DNA from 2 places in the Xanthomonas graminis pv. graminis genome. Region 2 is predicted to be linked to the other one. Evidence: riboswitches for the same ligand, from Rfam matches in the RefSeq annotation. Region 2 holds a riboswitch; the other holds the start of a gene.

Evidence for each region. A riboswitch is a leader RNA that binds a small molecule or an ion and turns the genes downstream of it on or off. The one in region 2 is predicted to bind cobalamin.
Region 1: it holds a riboswitch for cobalamin, as region 2 does, so the genes downstream of both, btuB (TonB-dependent vitamin B12 receptor) here and KHF85_RS01225 (ribonucleoside-diphosphate reductase subunit alpha) in region 2, are expected to answer to the same signal.

Annotation. Positions count from the first base shown of each region.
Region 1 covers NZ_CP076255.1:3,981,352-3,988,519, reverse strand. The annotation lists gene btuB (TonB-dependent vitamin B12 receptor) at 354-2,225, opposite strand; cobalamin riboswitch at 2,336-2,552, opposite strand; gene KHF85_RS17275 (TfoX/Sxy family protein) at 2,578-3,015, opposite strand; gene KHF85_RS17270 (GAF domain-containing protein) at 3,023-3,505, opposite strand; gene bioD (dethiobiotin synthase) at 3,610-4,305, shown strand; gene KHF85_RS17260 (phasin family protein) at 4,629-5,000, opposite strand; gene queD (6-carboxytetrahydropterin synthase QueD) at 5,264-5,626, opposite strand; gene KHF85_RS17250 (DEAD/DEAH box helicase) at 5,759-7,117, opposite strand.
Region 2 covers NZ_CP076255.1:291,232-298,399, reverse strand. The annotation lists gene KHF85_RS01230 (ribonucleotide-diphosphate reductase subunit beta) at 1-662, opposite strand, end outside; gene KHF85_RS01225 (ribonucleoside-diphosphate reductase subunit alpha) at 788-3,205, opposite strand; cobalamin riboswitch at 3,386-3,608, opposite strand; gene KHF85_RS01220 (SIR2 family NAD-dependent protein deacylase) at 3,813-4,583, opposite strand; one part of gene KHF85_RS01215 (IS3 family transposase) at 5,395-5,647, shown strand; one part of gene KHF85_RS01215 (IS3 family transposase) at 5,647-6,539, shown strand; gene KHF85_RS01210 (hypothetical protein) at 6,640-6,879, opposite strand; gene KHF85_RS01205 (organic hydroperoxide resistance protein) at 7,031-7,168, opposite strand, start outside.

The sequences.
Region 1 (7,168 bases), 960 kb from region 2:
AGCGGCTTCAGCCGCGACGCTTTGCCGGTAGCGCCCGGTCGCGGCTGAAGCCGCTCCTACAGGGGCGCGCGTCTGCACTTGGTCCCCGACGCACGGCATGCGAACTGCCGATATCGGGGGATGCGGTTGTTGGCGTGGTCGGTCTGGCATCGCCGCAGCGTTCTTCATGCAGCTGCAGACACAGAAAAACCCTGGGAGCGACTGACTGAAGTCGCTCCCACAACGTCACTGCAACAGTAGCGCCCGAGTCGAGGCGTGCTTGCCTTCACCGAGGCTGCAGCGACTTTCGCTGTCCAGCAGGACGCATGTCGGTGAAGCGGGTCGCACCCCAAGGCGCAGCCCGCTGCGGGGACTCAGCGCGCTGCCGGTGCGTAGCGCAGGGTCAGCGCGTATTCGCGGCCCGGCTGGTTGTACCAATTGATGGTCTGGTAGTCGCGATCGAACACGTTGCTGGCCTTGGCCTGCAGCGTCCAGTCCGCGGCGAACGCGTATTCCACGCGCAGGTCCAGCGTGCCGTAGCCGGCCAGGCGCACGCTGTTGGCCGCGTCGTCGTAGCGGTGGCCGCTGCCGAACGCGGTGACGCCGAGCTTGACCGGGCCGAAGCCGCGGTCCACGTCCAGCCGCGCGGTGTCCTGCGCGCGCCGCGCCAGCCAGTTGTCGCGGTTGGCGCCGTCGCTGCGGTTGCGCGGATCGGTGTGGCTGAGCTGCGCCGACAGTTCCCAGCCGGCCAGCGTGGCGTAGCCGGTCAGCTCGGCGCCGCGGATCCGCGCCTTGTCCACGTTCACCGGCAGGAAGCTGGCGGCGTCGTAGGAGATCAGGTCGTCGACGCGGTTTTCGTAGACGTTGAACGTCCAGTTCCAGGCATCGGCGTACTGCGCCACGCCCAGGTTGCCGCTCTTGGACTTCTCCGGCTTCAGTTCCGGATTGCCGGAGAACGGGTAGTACAGGTCGTTGAAGGTCGGCGCCTTGAAGCCGGTGCCGAGGCTGGCGGTGAGCTTGAAGCCGCCGTCCAGCGCCAGGCCCCAGCCGAGGCTGCCGGTGGTGTGCTGGCCGAACTGTTCATTGTCGTCGCTGCGCACGCTGGCCTGCACCTGCTGCGCGCCGAAGCGGCCCTGGTACTCGGCGAACACGCCGGTGTTGTCGCGCTGGTCCACGTCGAAGGCGGTGGTGCCGGTGACTTGCTCGCGCTGCCAGTCGGCGCCGGCGCTGAGCAGATGGCCTTCGGCCAGGCCGAAGTCGCCCTGCAGCGAGGCGCTGTCGCGGCGGCTGTCGAAGGTGCTGACGAAGCTGCGCGTGTCGCTGCCGGCGGCGTGGTAGTAGCTGTCGGCCTGGTCGCTGTTGCGGCCGAGCTGCGCGGCCAGATGCACGCGCTCGGACGGGGTCCAGTCGAGCTTGCCGCCGACCACCTGCTGGGTGTTGTCGGCCTCGTTGCCGGCGAACAGCGCATCGCCGTCGTACTCGTTGCGGCTGTCGATGTTCAGCGCCTGGCCTTCGATACGCAGCGTGTCGCTCAGCGCATAGCCGCCGCGCGCGCTGAGCGAGGTGTTGCGGTAGCCGTCGCGGTCCGGCTCGTCGACGAAGCAGCCGGCGAACAGGGTGGCCGAGCCGTTGCAGGCGTTGATGCCGTCGGTGTTCTGGTAGCCGCCCTGCACCGATAGCCAGCCGCGCTCGCCGCGGTTGCTGAAGCCGGCGCTGGCTTCGCGCAGGCCGTGGCTGCCGGCGCCCAGGCTCAGGTTCTGCTGCAGGCCCTGGCCGCCGCGGCGGGTGAAGATCTGGATCACGCCGCCGATCGCATCGGAGCCGTACAGGCTCGAGCGCGGGCCGCGCACGATCTCGATGCGCTCGATCTGGCTCAGCGGCAGGTCCTGGAACGCGGCCAGGCCGGCGCTGGCCGAGCCGATGCGCACGCCGTCCACCAGCACCAGCACGTGGTCCGATTCGCTGCCGCGCAGGCTCAGCGTGGTCAGCTTGCCGAGCCCGCCCTGGTTGGACACGCCGATGCCGGCGCGGCCCTGCAGCAGCTGCGCCAGCGACGTGGCCTGGCTGCGCTCGATCTCGGCGCGGTCGATCACCTGCGCCGGGACCACGGTGTCCTCCACCGCGATCTGGGTGCGGGTGGCGGTGACCAGGACCTGGTCCAGGTCGGTGGCGGCATCGGCGGCGAGCGCCAGCGAGGGCAGGGACAGGGCGGACGCGATCGCGACCGAAAGCAGGCGGGACGACATGGGGCAACTCCGGCGCGCGGGCGCGCTGTGACGGCAAAGGAGTCGTGAACGGAAGGTGCGAGCGGACGGCGCCAGACGCGGCGCGGCACGCCGCGACGCCCTCCGCATCGCAACCAGTGAACTGCAAGGCCGGTCTCCGGGCTGGCGATCTGGGAGTCGGACTCCCGGCTGCGACGCCTTCCCATGCCCAAGGCACAGTGGCGCAAGTCGTCAGCGCAGATCGCTTACCGTTGCGGGGGCAGCGCCGGCCTTGTCGCAAGACGCACCGGCTTCCCGTTTCAACCTGCAGGCCGGAGCCGGCGGGTCACCTTAAGCGGCGCGATTGTACGCGATCGCCGCTGCGGCGCACGGATCAGTCGGCGTCGCGCTCGCCTGCGTGGCCATCGCGGTCGGGTTCTTGATCGGCGTCGTACGCATGGCCGCCGGAGGCGTCGTGCGCGTCCTGCGCATAAGGCGTGTCGCGGCGGTCGCCATCGTGGTCGAAATGGGTGGTCGCCACCGGTCCGGCCACCGGCAGGCCGCGCTGCGCCGGCAGCTGCGCCGCCGCGGTGTCCAGCTCGCCGAGCAGTTGCGCGCGCCGCGCCTCGGGCAGTTCCTGCCAATGGCAGCCCGTCAGCGCGCCTTCCAGCGAGTACAGCAGGTTGAGGCTGGGCTTGAAGCCGGCACGCTTGACCTTGAGGAATGCGCCCACCGCACCGGCCGCGGCCAGGTCCTCCTGTGTGCGCAGGCCGACCTGGCGCAGCCAGGCCGCGCTCTTGGGACCGATGTTGCGCAGCTTCTGCGTGCTCATCGCTGGCTCATCGCAGCGCGTCGACGAAGACCTGGGCGATCGCCTCCAGGCCGTGCTGGTCGTCGGCGTCGAAGCGCGCCAGGTCCGGGCTGTCCAGGTCGAACACGCCGACCAGCGCGCCGTCGCGCAGCAGCGGCACCACCAGCTCCGAGCGCGAGGCCGCATCGCAGGCGATATGCCCGGGAAAGGCCTCGACGTCGTCGATGCGCTGGGTCTGGCCGGTGCTGGCGGCGGCGCCGCACACGCCCTTGTGCAGGGGGATGCGCACGCACGCGGGCAGGCCCTGGAACGGCCCGACCACCAGTTCCTTGCCGTCGTACAGGTAGAAACCGACCCAGTTCAGCCGCGGCAGCGCGTGGTACACCAGCGCCGCCAGGTTGGCGGCATTGGCGATGCGGTCGGGCTCGCCGCTGACCAGGGCGCGGGCCTGGGCGAGCAGCTGGGCGTACTGTTCCGGCTTGCTGCCGGTGAGCGAAGAGGAAGCGAACATCATCCGAGTCTAGCAGCGGCCGCTGGCGGCCTGTGCGCCGGCGCCTGGCCCCGGCTATCCTGCGCGCCCGCGCCGCATGCGCCGACCTCGAGGATCCTGCAACGATGAGCGTCCCCGCCTTCTACGTTACCGGCACCGATACCGGCATCGGCAAGACCGTCGCCAGCACCGCGCTGCTGCATGCGTTGCGCGCGCGCGGGCAGACGGCGCTGGGCATGAAGCCGGTCGCCAGCGGCTGCGAGCGCAGCGCGGACGGCTGGCGCAACGAGGATGCGCTGGCGCTGCGGGCGGCGAGCCTGCCGCGCCCGGACTACGCCGACCTCAATCCCTACGCCTTGCCGCTGCCGCTGGCGCCGGAACTGGCGGCCGCCGACGCCGGGGTATGCGTGGAACTGGGGCCGATCGCCACCGCCTTCGCGCGGCTGCGTGCGCAGGCCGACGTGGTGGTGGTGGAGGGCGTCGGCGGCTGGGCGGCGCCGCTGTCGGCGACCCTGGAGCAGGCCGACCTGGCGCGCGCGCTGGCGCTGCCGGTGGTGCTGGTGGTCGGCCTGCGCCTGGGTTGCCTCAACCACGCCCGGCTCAGCGCCGCGGCGATCGCCGCCGACGGCCTGCGCTGCATCGGCTGGATCGGCAACGAGATCGATCCGGCGATGGAGCGCATCGACGCCAATATGCAGATGCTGCAGGAGCGCTTGCCGATGCCGTGCTGGGGGCGGCTGCCGTACCGGCCGCAGCCGGATCCGGCCGTGCTGGCGGCGTCGTTGTGCCCATGGCAGGGCATGCAGACGGCGCAGGGCTGAGTCTGCGCCCGCCCGCAAGCGCGCACCGCGCAGGAACGGCTTCCGGGTGGGAGGGCTTCCTGTGCAGAAGGCGCGTTCAGTCCCGAGGCCGGGCTGGAAAAACCTCAGGTGGGGGCCGCTGGCAAGAAGCGCAAGCATGCCTGGCCGTTGCGCAAATCCCGAATCCCGCGCGCGCTTCGACAGCCGCAGGTTGGTCATCCCGAATCCCGAATCCCGGCCATAAAAAAGACCCGGTAGAGGGAGGGATCTACCGGGTCTTGGCTGCACGGGGGGAGGGACCCGCGCGTACCACTTGTCAGTCGTGCGGCTGCGCCGCAGTGGACTTATTTGGTCTTGGCCTTCGGCGCGGCCTGGTCGCTGGCCGCCTCGAACTGGCTCTTGGCGAGCTGACCGATGGCTTCGGAGGTCTTCAGGCCGAGGCCGAACACTTCCTGGTTGGCCGTGGCCAGCCGCTCGAAGTTGTCGCGGGCGATCTGCAGGCCCTTCGGCCACAGCGACTGCACGCTGCCGAGGTCGCGCGCTTCGGTGAGCTCGCCGAGGAAGCCGGTGGTCGCGGCGACGTTCTTCTCGAAGGTCTTCAGCTGCACGCCGAACACGCTCTCAGCGCTTTCCAACGCCAGACGGTTGGCGCGCGAAGCGGCGGCGGCGAACTGCTGGGTGTAGTTGCTGAATTGATCGTTGAACTGAGCGGACATCATGCGACTCCAGGGGAATGCCGATTGCTGTTGCAGTGCAACATACGCGGATTCTGCTGCAATGCAACATTGCTTTCTGAAGGCGCTCAGGAAGCGTTCAAACTGGCTTTCCGATCAATGGGTTGGCGTAGGTCTGCCGGGCTTTGCCCGGGCCTGCGGATGCGCCAGGCAGGCATCCTTTGCGCCGCTGCCGCGCCTTGGGCGGAAACCGGCCATCGGCACGCCATCCGGCGCCGCCCTGCCGCGCTTGCGCATCCCCGCGCTCAGGCCTGCGGACCGCGATAGCGGCAACCCGACGTGCAGGTCTCGTGCACCACGATCTCGCTCAGCAGCGGCAATACCGGCTTGAGCCGTTCCCAGATCCATACCGCCAGACGTTCGCTGGTCGGGTTTTCCAGCCCCTCGATGTCGTTGAGGTAGTGGTGGTCGAGTCGGTCGTAGATCGGGCCGAACGCGGCCTTGATGTCGCCGAAGTCCATGACCCAGCCGCTGTCGGCGCCGGGTTCGCCGCTGACGTGCAGCTCGATCCGGAACGAATGCCCGTGCAGTCGCGCGCACTTGTGGCCGGGCGGGACGTTGGGCAGGCGATGCGCTGCCTCCAGGGTAAAGCTCTTGAAGATATCCATGGCGTCATTGTAGGTGGCGGGGAGAACCGGCTGGCGGAGCGCCGGCACTGCGGCGGTCTGGCGAGAGCGGTGCGTGGCGAAAACACGAACGCCGCCCGAAGGCGGCGTTCGTGCTGCTACGGTCGCCTGCGCTTAGCGTGCGGCGCTGGGCTGGCCGCCGCTGCGGCGGCGCTCGCCCTGGCGGCGTGCGCCGCCCGGCTGGGTGCCGCCGGCCGGCTTGGCCCCGGCATGCGCGTGCGCGCGCGGCGCGTCGCCGTGCGGACGCCGCACATGGGTGCTCTTGCGCGGCGGACGCTGGCCGCCCGGACGCTCGTCGGCCGGATTGTTGTTGCCCCAGCGGATCGGCGTGGACGGTTCGAAGCCCGGCACGTCGCGGATGTCCATCTCGCGCTTGAGCATGCGCGAGATCGCGCGCAGCAGCTTGGCCTCGTCCTGCGCCACCAGCGACACCGCCTCGCCCTGCGCGCCGTTGCGGCCGGTGCGGCCGATCCGGTGCACGTAGTCCTCGGCGACCATCGGCAGGTCGTAGTTGATGACCTTCGGCAGCTGGTCGATGTCGATGCCGCGCGCGGCGATGTCCGTCGCCACCAGCACGGTGATGCGGCCGGCCTTGAAGTCGCTCAGCGCGCGCAGGCGCTGGCCCTGGCTCTTGTTGCCGTGGATCGCGGCGGTCTTCAGCCCGGACTTGTCCAGGAACATGGTCAGCTTGTCGGCGCCATGCTTGGTGCGCGCGAACACCAGGGTCTGCATGCGCGAGTCGGCGGCCAGCAGGTGCAGCAGCAGTTCGCGCTTGCGGGTGCCATCGACCGGGTGCACGCGGTGGGTGATGGTGTCGGCGACGGTGTTGCTCGGCGTGGCCTGGATTTCCTGCGGGTTGTGCATGAACTCGCGGGCCAGCTGCTTGATGCCTTCCTCGAAGGTCGCCGAGAACAGCAGGGTCTGCCGGTTCTGCTTGGGCAGCTTGGCCAGGATGCGCTTGATCGAGGGCAGGAAGCCCATGTCGAGCATGCGGTCGGCTTCGTCCAGCACCAGGATCTCGATGCCCGACAGGTCCACGCTGCGGCGCTCGAGGTGATCGAGCAGGCGGCCCGGGCAGGCGATCAGCAGATCCACGCCGCGGCGCAGCGCGTCGAGCTGGTTGCCCATGCCGACGCCGCCGTAGATGGTGGTGCTGGGGATGCGCAGGTACTTGCTGTAGCCGCGCAGGCTGTCGTGCACCTGGGTGGCCAGCTCGCGGGTCGGGGTCAGGATCAGCGCGCGCGGCTTGCGTGCGCCGTTGCCGACCGGCTGCGGCGAGGTGCCCAGGTGCTGCAGCAGCGGCAGGCCGAACGCGGCGGTCTTGCCGGTGCCGGTCTGCGCGCCGGCCATCAGGTCGTGGCCGGCCAGCGCCAGCGGAATCGCCTGCAACTGGATCGGGGTGGGGGTTTCATAGCCCTGCTCGGCCAACGCACGCAGCAGGAAGGGCGCCAGGCCCAGGGATTCGAACGACATCGAGGAAAGCTCCGGATAACGCGCCGTCGCCGGGACGTGCCCGGCGTGAAG
Region 2 (7,168 bases):
AGTTCGTCGCGGTTGATGAAGCTGATGATCTTGCCGGTGCCGGTCATGCGGTTCTGTCGCACAAGATTGTAGAAATACGCGAAACCGGAATAGAAGTTGATGCCTTCCAGGATCGAGGACTGGATCAGCGAACGCAGCAAGGTCTCTGCGGTCTTGTCGCGCATGAAGTCGTCGTAGGCCTGCATGATCGGCTGGTTGCGCGCGATGATGGTCGGATGCGTGCGCGCGATCTCGAACACGCGGTTCTGGTCGGCCAGCCCGGCGATGGAGGCCAGCACGTAGGAATAGCTCTCGTTGTGGATCACCTCCTGCTGGCCGATGATCGCCGCGTTGGCGTGCGCGGCCGGGTCGGTGATGTATTCGGCGACGTTGTAGATGAAGCGCGTCTGCGGCGAATCCAGCGTGGCCAGCAAGCCGATGATCGAGTCGTAGGCGTTCTTCTCGCGCGCCGACAGTTCGCCGTACTGCTTGGCGTCGCCCTTCATGTCCACCTCGTCGGGGATCCAGAAGTTGGTCGACAGCTCTTTGTACGCGCGATAGAACGACGGGTACGGGATGTCGTTCCAGTTGAGGATGCCGCTGGTGGTGCCGTTGATGATCCCGGTGGAACGGTTGGGATGCATCGGTTCGAGGATCTTGATGCGGTCGAGCGCAATAGCCATGGGTCGGATTCGGTAGTCGGTTGAACGGCGCCGGCAAGCGGCGCGGCGATGCGGGACGACGCAGCGGGCGCATGGCGTTCCCGCGGGAAGGCCATGCGCGCACCGGCGCCGCTACGGGGTGGCGATCAGCTCGAGCACCACTCGCATTCGCTGATGTCGATGTCGTTGGAGCGCACGTAGTAGGTGGTCTTCAGGCCTTCCTTCCACGCGGTCATGTGCAGATCGAGCAGGGTGCTGGCGCGGATCGTGCTGGGTACGTAGAAGTTGAAACTGATCGACTGGTCGACGTGGCGCTGGCGGCGCGCGTTCTGGCGCACGCTGGCGAACTGGTCGACCCGGTAGGCGCCCTTCTCGTAGTACGGATAGGTGTCCACGTTCAGGCCCGGGGCCACCACCGGGCGGCGGAAGTCCTTCTTCTCTTCGTAGTAGAACGCGCTGTAGATCGGGTCGATCGAGGCGGTGGAGCCGGCGATCTGCGCGGTGCTCATGTTCGGCGCCACCGCGATCATCCACGCGTTGCGCACGCCGTTGATGCTGACCTGCGCGGCCAGTTCCTGCCACTCGGCGCTGTCATAGCCGCGCTTGCTGAAGTACTCGCCGTTCTGCCAGTCGCTGCCCTTGAACACCTTGTACGCGCCCTTCTCCTTGGCCAGCGCCAGGCTCGCCTGGATGGTCAGGTAGTTGATGCGCTCGTACAGCTCGTCGCAATAGTCCTCGGCCTGCCGGGAATTCCACTCGATGCCCTTCTGCGCCAGCAGGTGGTGCCAGCCGAAGGTGCCCAGGCCGATCGCGCGGTACTTCTGGTTGGTGATGGTGGCCTGCGGCACCGGCAGATCATTGAGATCGATGACGTTGTCGAGCATGCGCACCTGCACCCGGATCAGCCGTTCCAGCACGTCGGGCGACAGCAGGTCCGGCTGCGCGGTGACCGCGCGGCCCAGGTTCACCGAGGACAGGTTGCACACCACGAAGTCGCCGGCCTGCTTGGTGGTCACGATCTGGTCGCCGCTGATCATCTCCTGGATGACCCGGGTCGGGCTCATGTTCTGCAGGATCTCGGTGCACAGGTTGCTGGAATAGACCATGCCCTGGTGCTTGTTCGGGTTCATGCGATTGACTTCGTCGCGATAGAACATGAACGGGTTGCCGGTCTCCAGCTGGCTGACCATGATCCGCTTGAGCATGTCGATGGCCTTGACCACCTTGCGGCCGATACGCTCGTCGGCGACCACTTCCTCGTACCTGGCGCGGAACGTGCCTTCGCCGCGCTTCTCGTCGAAGAAGTCCTGCAGGTACCAGCCCTTGACCTCCTTCACCTCGTGCGGGTCGAACAGGTACCACTCGCCGCGGCGCTCCACCGCTTCCATGAAGATGTCCGGCACGCACACCGCGGTGAATACGTCGTGCGCGCGCAGGCGCTGGTCGCCGTTGTTCAGGCGCAGGTCCAGGAACGCCTCGATGTCGCGGTGCCAGATGTCCAGGTACACGGCGATGGCACCCTTGCGCTGGCCGAGCTGGTCCACCGACACCGCGGTGTTGTTGAGCTGCTTGATCCACGGCACCACGCCGCCGCTGGAATTCTTGACCCCGCGGATCGCCGAGCCGGACGAGCGCACGTAGCCCAGGTAGGCGCCGACGCCGCCGCCGTGCTTGGACACGCGCGCCACGTCGGTATTGGAGTCGTAGATGCCCTGCAGGCTGTCGTCGACGGTGTCGATGAAGCAGCTCGACAGCTGCCCGCCGATCTTGCCGGCATTGGCCAGGGTCGGCGTGGCCACGGTCATGTACAGGTTGGACAGCGCCCAGTAGGCCTCGCCGACCAGCTGCATGCGGCGTTCGCGAGGCTTTTCGTCCTGCATCAGGTACAGCGCGATGGTCAGCCAGCGCTCCTGCGGCAGCTCGTAGACCTTGCGCGAGTTGTCGGTGGCCAGGTAGCGCGTAGCCAGCAGGTACAGGCCGTTGTAGGCGAACAGCTTGTCGCGCTCCGGGTCGATCATCTTGCCGGCTTCGGCGAGTTCGTCCTTGGAGTAGTTCTTGAGGATGTCGATCGAATACACGCCGCGGTCGGCCAGGCTTTCCTGCAGGCCGACGTAGGAGCCGTACTTCTCGCCGGCATCGTAGAAGCGGTTCTTGCTGGCGCGCTTGTACAGGCGGTGCAGGTACAGGCGCGCGGCGAAGTACTCCCACTCCGGCGTGGCGATGTCCACGCGCGACTCGGCCTCGCGGATCAGGTAGTCGACCATCTCGTCGGCCGACAGGCTTTCCTTCTTCTCGACGAAGGCGAACGCCTTGCGCTCGTAGTCGACCACGTCCAGCTGCGGGAACTCGGCATGGATCCGGTCCAGGGTGCGCTGCAGGCGCGAGCGGTCGAAGGCCATGCGGCGGTTGCCGCCGTCCTTGACGATCCAGGTCACGGCGCGCTGGTCGTTGCTCGGCTCGCTGGCGGCCGCATCGGGCTGCGCGGCAGCGGCGGCGGCAGGCGTGGGGTCGACATCGGCGGTGTCGAGGGGGGCTGCGGCCGGCAGGCTGTGGGTCTGGCTCATGAAGGTCTCCAAGCGTGGTGCACCTGGCTGCCTGACCCTCGCAGGCAACGGTCCGACCGGATCAGCAGGTGAAGACGCGGTGTCGCAGAGACCGCAACGGCGCAGGCGCGAGGCCTGCGGGCGGTCAACGCTTCACCGACCCTCTCCCCCCGGAGATGTAACGGTCGGCGCCGCGCTGTGTGCATCGCGCGGCTGTCGGCAGGTCTTCGGGCTTATGGGCGACGGCCGATGGCCGGTGTCCTAGCCCATCGCTTCCCAAGGCAGGGCGCCTCAGTGCGGGTGACGGGTTCGTTCCCAATTACCGCTGCGGGGCAGCGCCGGCCTAAGCGCTCGCGCGCCGCACCGGCTTCCCTTTTGATCCCGCAGCCTGGTGGCCGCTGGAACCGACCACCACAAGATAGTGTGGTCCCCGGGCGTCGTCAACGCTAAATGTAGTCATAAAACTGAAAACCCAAGCGGGGCAAGAGTTTGCCGCTGCGGGCGGCAAACCTCTGCGGCCGGGCGCCGGATCGCGCCTGGTGCGGGCCGTATCGCATACGCTGCAAGGGCCGCCGCGGCGGCGCTGGCGGTCTGTCGCGATTGCCGCGGCACGGCGCTTGCGCCGGCCTCAGCCCGCCGGCCAGCGCTGCAGCAACAGCGGCAGTGCCGCCGCGGCGCTATCGCGCCAGTGCAGGTCGGCGCGCGAAGACAGGCCGCTGGGGTCGGGATTGATTTCGACCACGTAGGCGCCGCGCTCCTTGGCACGCAACGGCAGCCCGGCCGCCGGATGGACCAGGCCGGAGCTGCCGATCACCAGCACCAGGTCGGCGGCATCGGCGGCGCGATCGGCGCGCGCCCAGTCGGCGGCCGGCAACGCCTCGCCGAACCAGACCACGCCCGGGCGCACGGCGCCGCCGCAGGCCGCGCACGCCGGCGGCGCCAGGCGCTGGGTCGGTGCCTGCAGGTCGATCGGCGGCAGCAGTCCGTGCCAGGCCTGGCCGCAATCGCCGCAACGCAACGCCGATAGCCGCCCGTGCAGGTGTGCGGCGACTTCGCTGCCGGCGCGCTGGTGCAGGTCGTCCACGTTCTGGGTCACCAGCGTGGTGCGCTTCAGTCCGGCCAGGCGCACCAACGCGTGGTGCCCGGCATGCGGCTGGGCCTGCGCGACGATGGCCATGCGCCAGCGGTACCAACCCCACACCAGCGCCGGGTTCGTCCGCCAGGCGTCCTCGGTGGCCAGCTGCTGCGGATCGAAGCGCGCCCACAGGCTGTCGTCCTGACCACGGAAGGTCGGCACGCCGCTCTCGGCGGACATGCCGGCACCGGTGAGCACCAGCAGGCGGCGCGCGCCCTGGATGAAAGCGGCGACGGTCTCGGCGGTGTAGGCGGAACTGAGCATGGCGCGCACAAAAGTGATGAGATCTGCACTATTACATTGACCCAGTTCCACCTCAATCTGCGCCACAGCAATGCCGCCGCGGCTGTCGGTACGGCAAAGGGTTCGGTACGAGGGCGATGCGATCGCTGTCGCCATGACAGGCGGCCCGCCACCGTCGGCGCTGTTGTCAGCGTCATCGCGTGAGGCGTTGCTGTTGCTGTTGCTGTTGCTTTGGCGGTTGCTGTTGCTGTTGCCATTGCTTTTGACTTACTGGGTTCCCTTCCGAAGCGGCGGCCATGGCGGGGAAAAACCCGAAGGGCGGCGCACATGGATGTGCGCCGTTCGCGGCAGGGGCAGGATGCCCCTTCCGCGAATCCCCGGTATGGACGCGGACCCGGAGCGCGCAGCGCGGAGGGCGCTAGGCAGGGCGCGCTTTCTTTTGGTTACTTTTCTTTGCGCGAGCAAAGAAAAGTGACTCGCCGCAAGGCGAAAGCCTTTGCCTTTGCCTTGGTTCTGGCATTGAGCTTTTGAAGCTTTGAAGCTTGAAGCTTTGAAGCAAGAGCAAGAGCAAGAGCTTCCGCTGGCGCGGGTCACTTTTCTTTGCTTGTGCAAAGAAAATTAACCAAAAGAAGCGCTTTACCACAGCCGAAGGCTGGTCAAGCACACCCCGCAGCGCGCCCTCCGCGCTACGCGCTCCGGGTCCGCAGCCCCAACGGGCATTTTTCGATGGCACTTGTCCGCTCCGCGGCCAAGCCCGGGGCAGGTGTCCTGGTCTAATTCTCGTGGACACCTCGATAGGGGATGATCATCCCCAGCGAGGACTTTGAACGACATGACGCCCCGTATCCGTAGAAATTTCGATACCGCCTTCAAGCTGCAGGTGGTGCAAATGATCCGCGACCAAGGCCTGAGCGTGGGTCAGGTGTGCCGCGACCTGGACTTGGTCGATAGCGCCGTGCGTCGCTGGCTGGCCCAATACGAGGCCGAGCATGCCGGCCAGCCTGGGCAAGGTCGGCCCCTGACCCCCGAGCAGCAACGCATCCGTGAGTTGGAACGGGAGAACCAGCGACTGCGTGAGGACAACAGCTTGTTAAAAAAAGCATCGGCCTTCTTCGCCTGGGAACTGAAATGATCCAGCAGATGATCGATCAGTGGCAGGAGAAGGCCGCAACCGCCCGGCTGTGCCAGCTGCTGGGCGTGAGCCGCTCGGGGCTGTATGCGGCCCGTCGGCGGCGCTCAGCACCGAGGGCGTGCACGCTCGCTGCGCCATTGCAGACGGCGTTCCAGGCCAGCGGCGGCAACTATGGCAGCCGCCGGCTGAGCGCGAGCCTGAAGGCCCAGGGTCTGCCCGCCAGTCGCCATCGAGTCCGCCGCCTGATGAAGCAGCAGGGACTGAAGGCGCGCTGGAGGCGCAAGTTCGTCCATACCACCGACAGCCGACACGAGATGCCGGTGGCGGACAACCATCTGGATCGGCGCTTCAACCCGGACGCCCTCGACCAGGCCTGGGTGGCCGATATCACCTACATCCGCACCGAGCGCGGCTGGCTGTACCTGGCCGCGGTGCTGGACCTGTACTCGCGCAAGGTGGTGGGCTGGGCAATGGCACCGACCATGCCGGCCGAGCTGGTCTGTACCGCCTTGCAGATGGCCATTGCCCTGCGCCAGCCCAAGCCGGGGCTGATCGTGCATAGCGACCGCGGCAGCCAGTACGCCAGCCAGGCCCACCGCGACCTGCTGACCAAGCACAAGCTGGTGGCCAGCATGAGCCGCAAGGGCAACTGCTGGGACAACGCGGTAATGGAGCGGTTCTTCCTGAGCCTGAAAATGGAGCGCGTCTGGCAGCGTCGCTACACCAACCCCAACGAGGCCATCGCCGATATCACCCACTACATCGTCGGCTTCTACAACACCCACCGCCTGCACTCCACCCTCGGCTATCGATCTCCAGCCGACTACGAGAAAGCCACTACCTGAAACCCCCTATCCACGTGTCCACCAAAACTTGACCACAACAAGGCGCCTCACGGCGCCTGCCCGTTCGCCGGGGCGAAGCAGTGCTTCGCCTTTATCCGGCTCACCCATGTGCCAGCGAAAAACGTCGCGCATCCTGCGCGCCGCCCTTCGGGTATTCGCCCGCCGGGTCTGCCGCGCCGAGGAGACCCGGTAGATCAAAAGCAAAAGCAACAGCGGCAGCAAAAGCAGCGGCGACTCTCTCGGCCATGGGCCAATGACCGCCGCGCGTGTAAAACAGAGCGATCGCGCACGCCCACATCCGGAACACGCCCGACCAAGTTGGTTCCGCCGGCACGTTCAAGGCCGTCTAGTTCTCCACCGACCAACTTCCGCCCTCGCTCTCGATCGCGTCGCAGCGCATGCCATGCTGACTCGACCACTGCCGTATGGCAGACAGCAAAAAACCCCGCCGCGCAGGACGCGCGACGGGGTCTTCGGACAGGCCGCATCGATCAGTCGAGGACGACCAGATTCACGTCGATGTTGCCGCGGGTCGCGTTGGAGTACGGGCAGACCTGGTGCGCCTTGTCGACCAGCGCCTGCAGCTCTTCGCGCGGCATGCCCGGCACCGCGATGCGCAGTTCCACCGC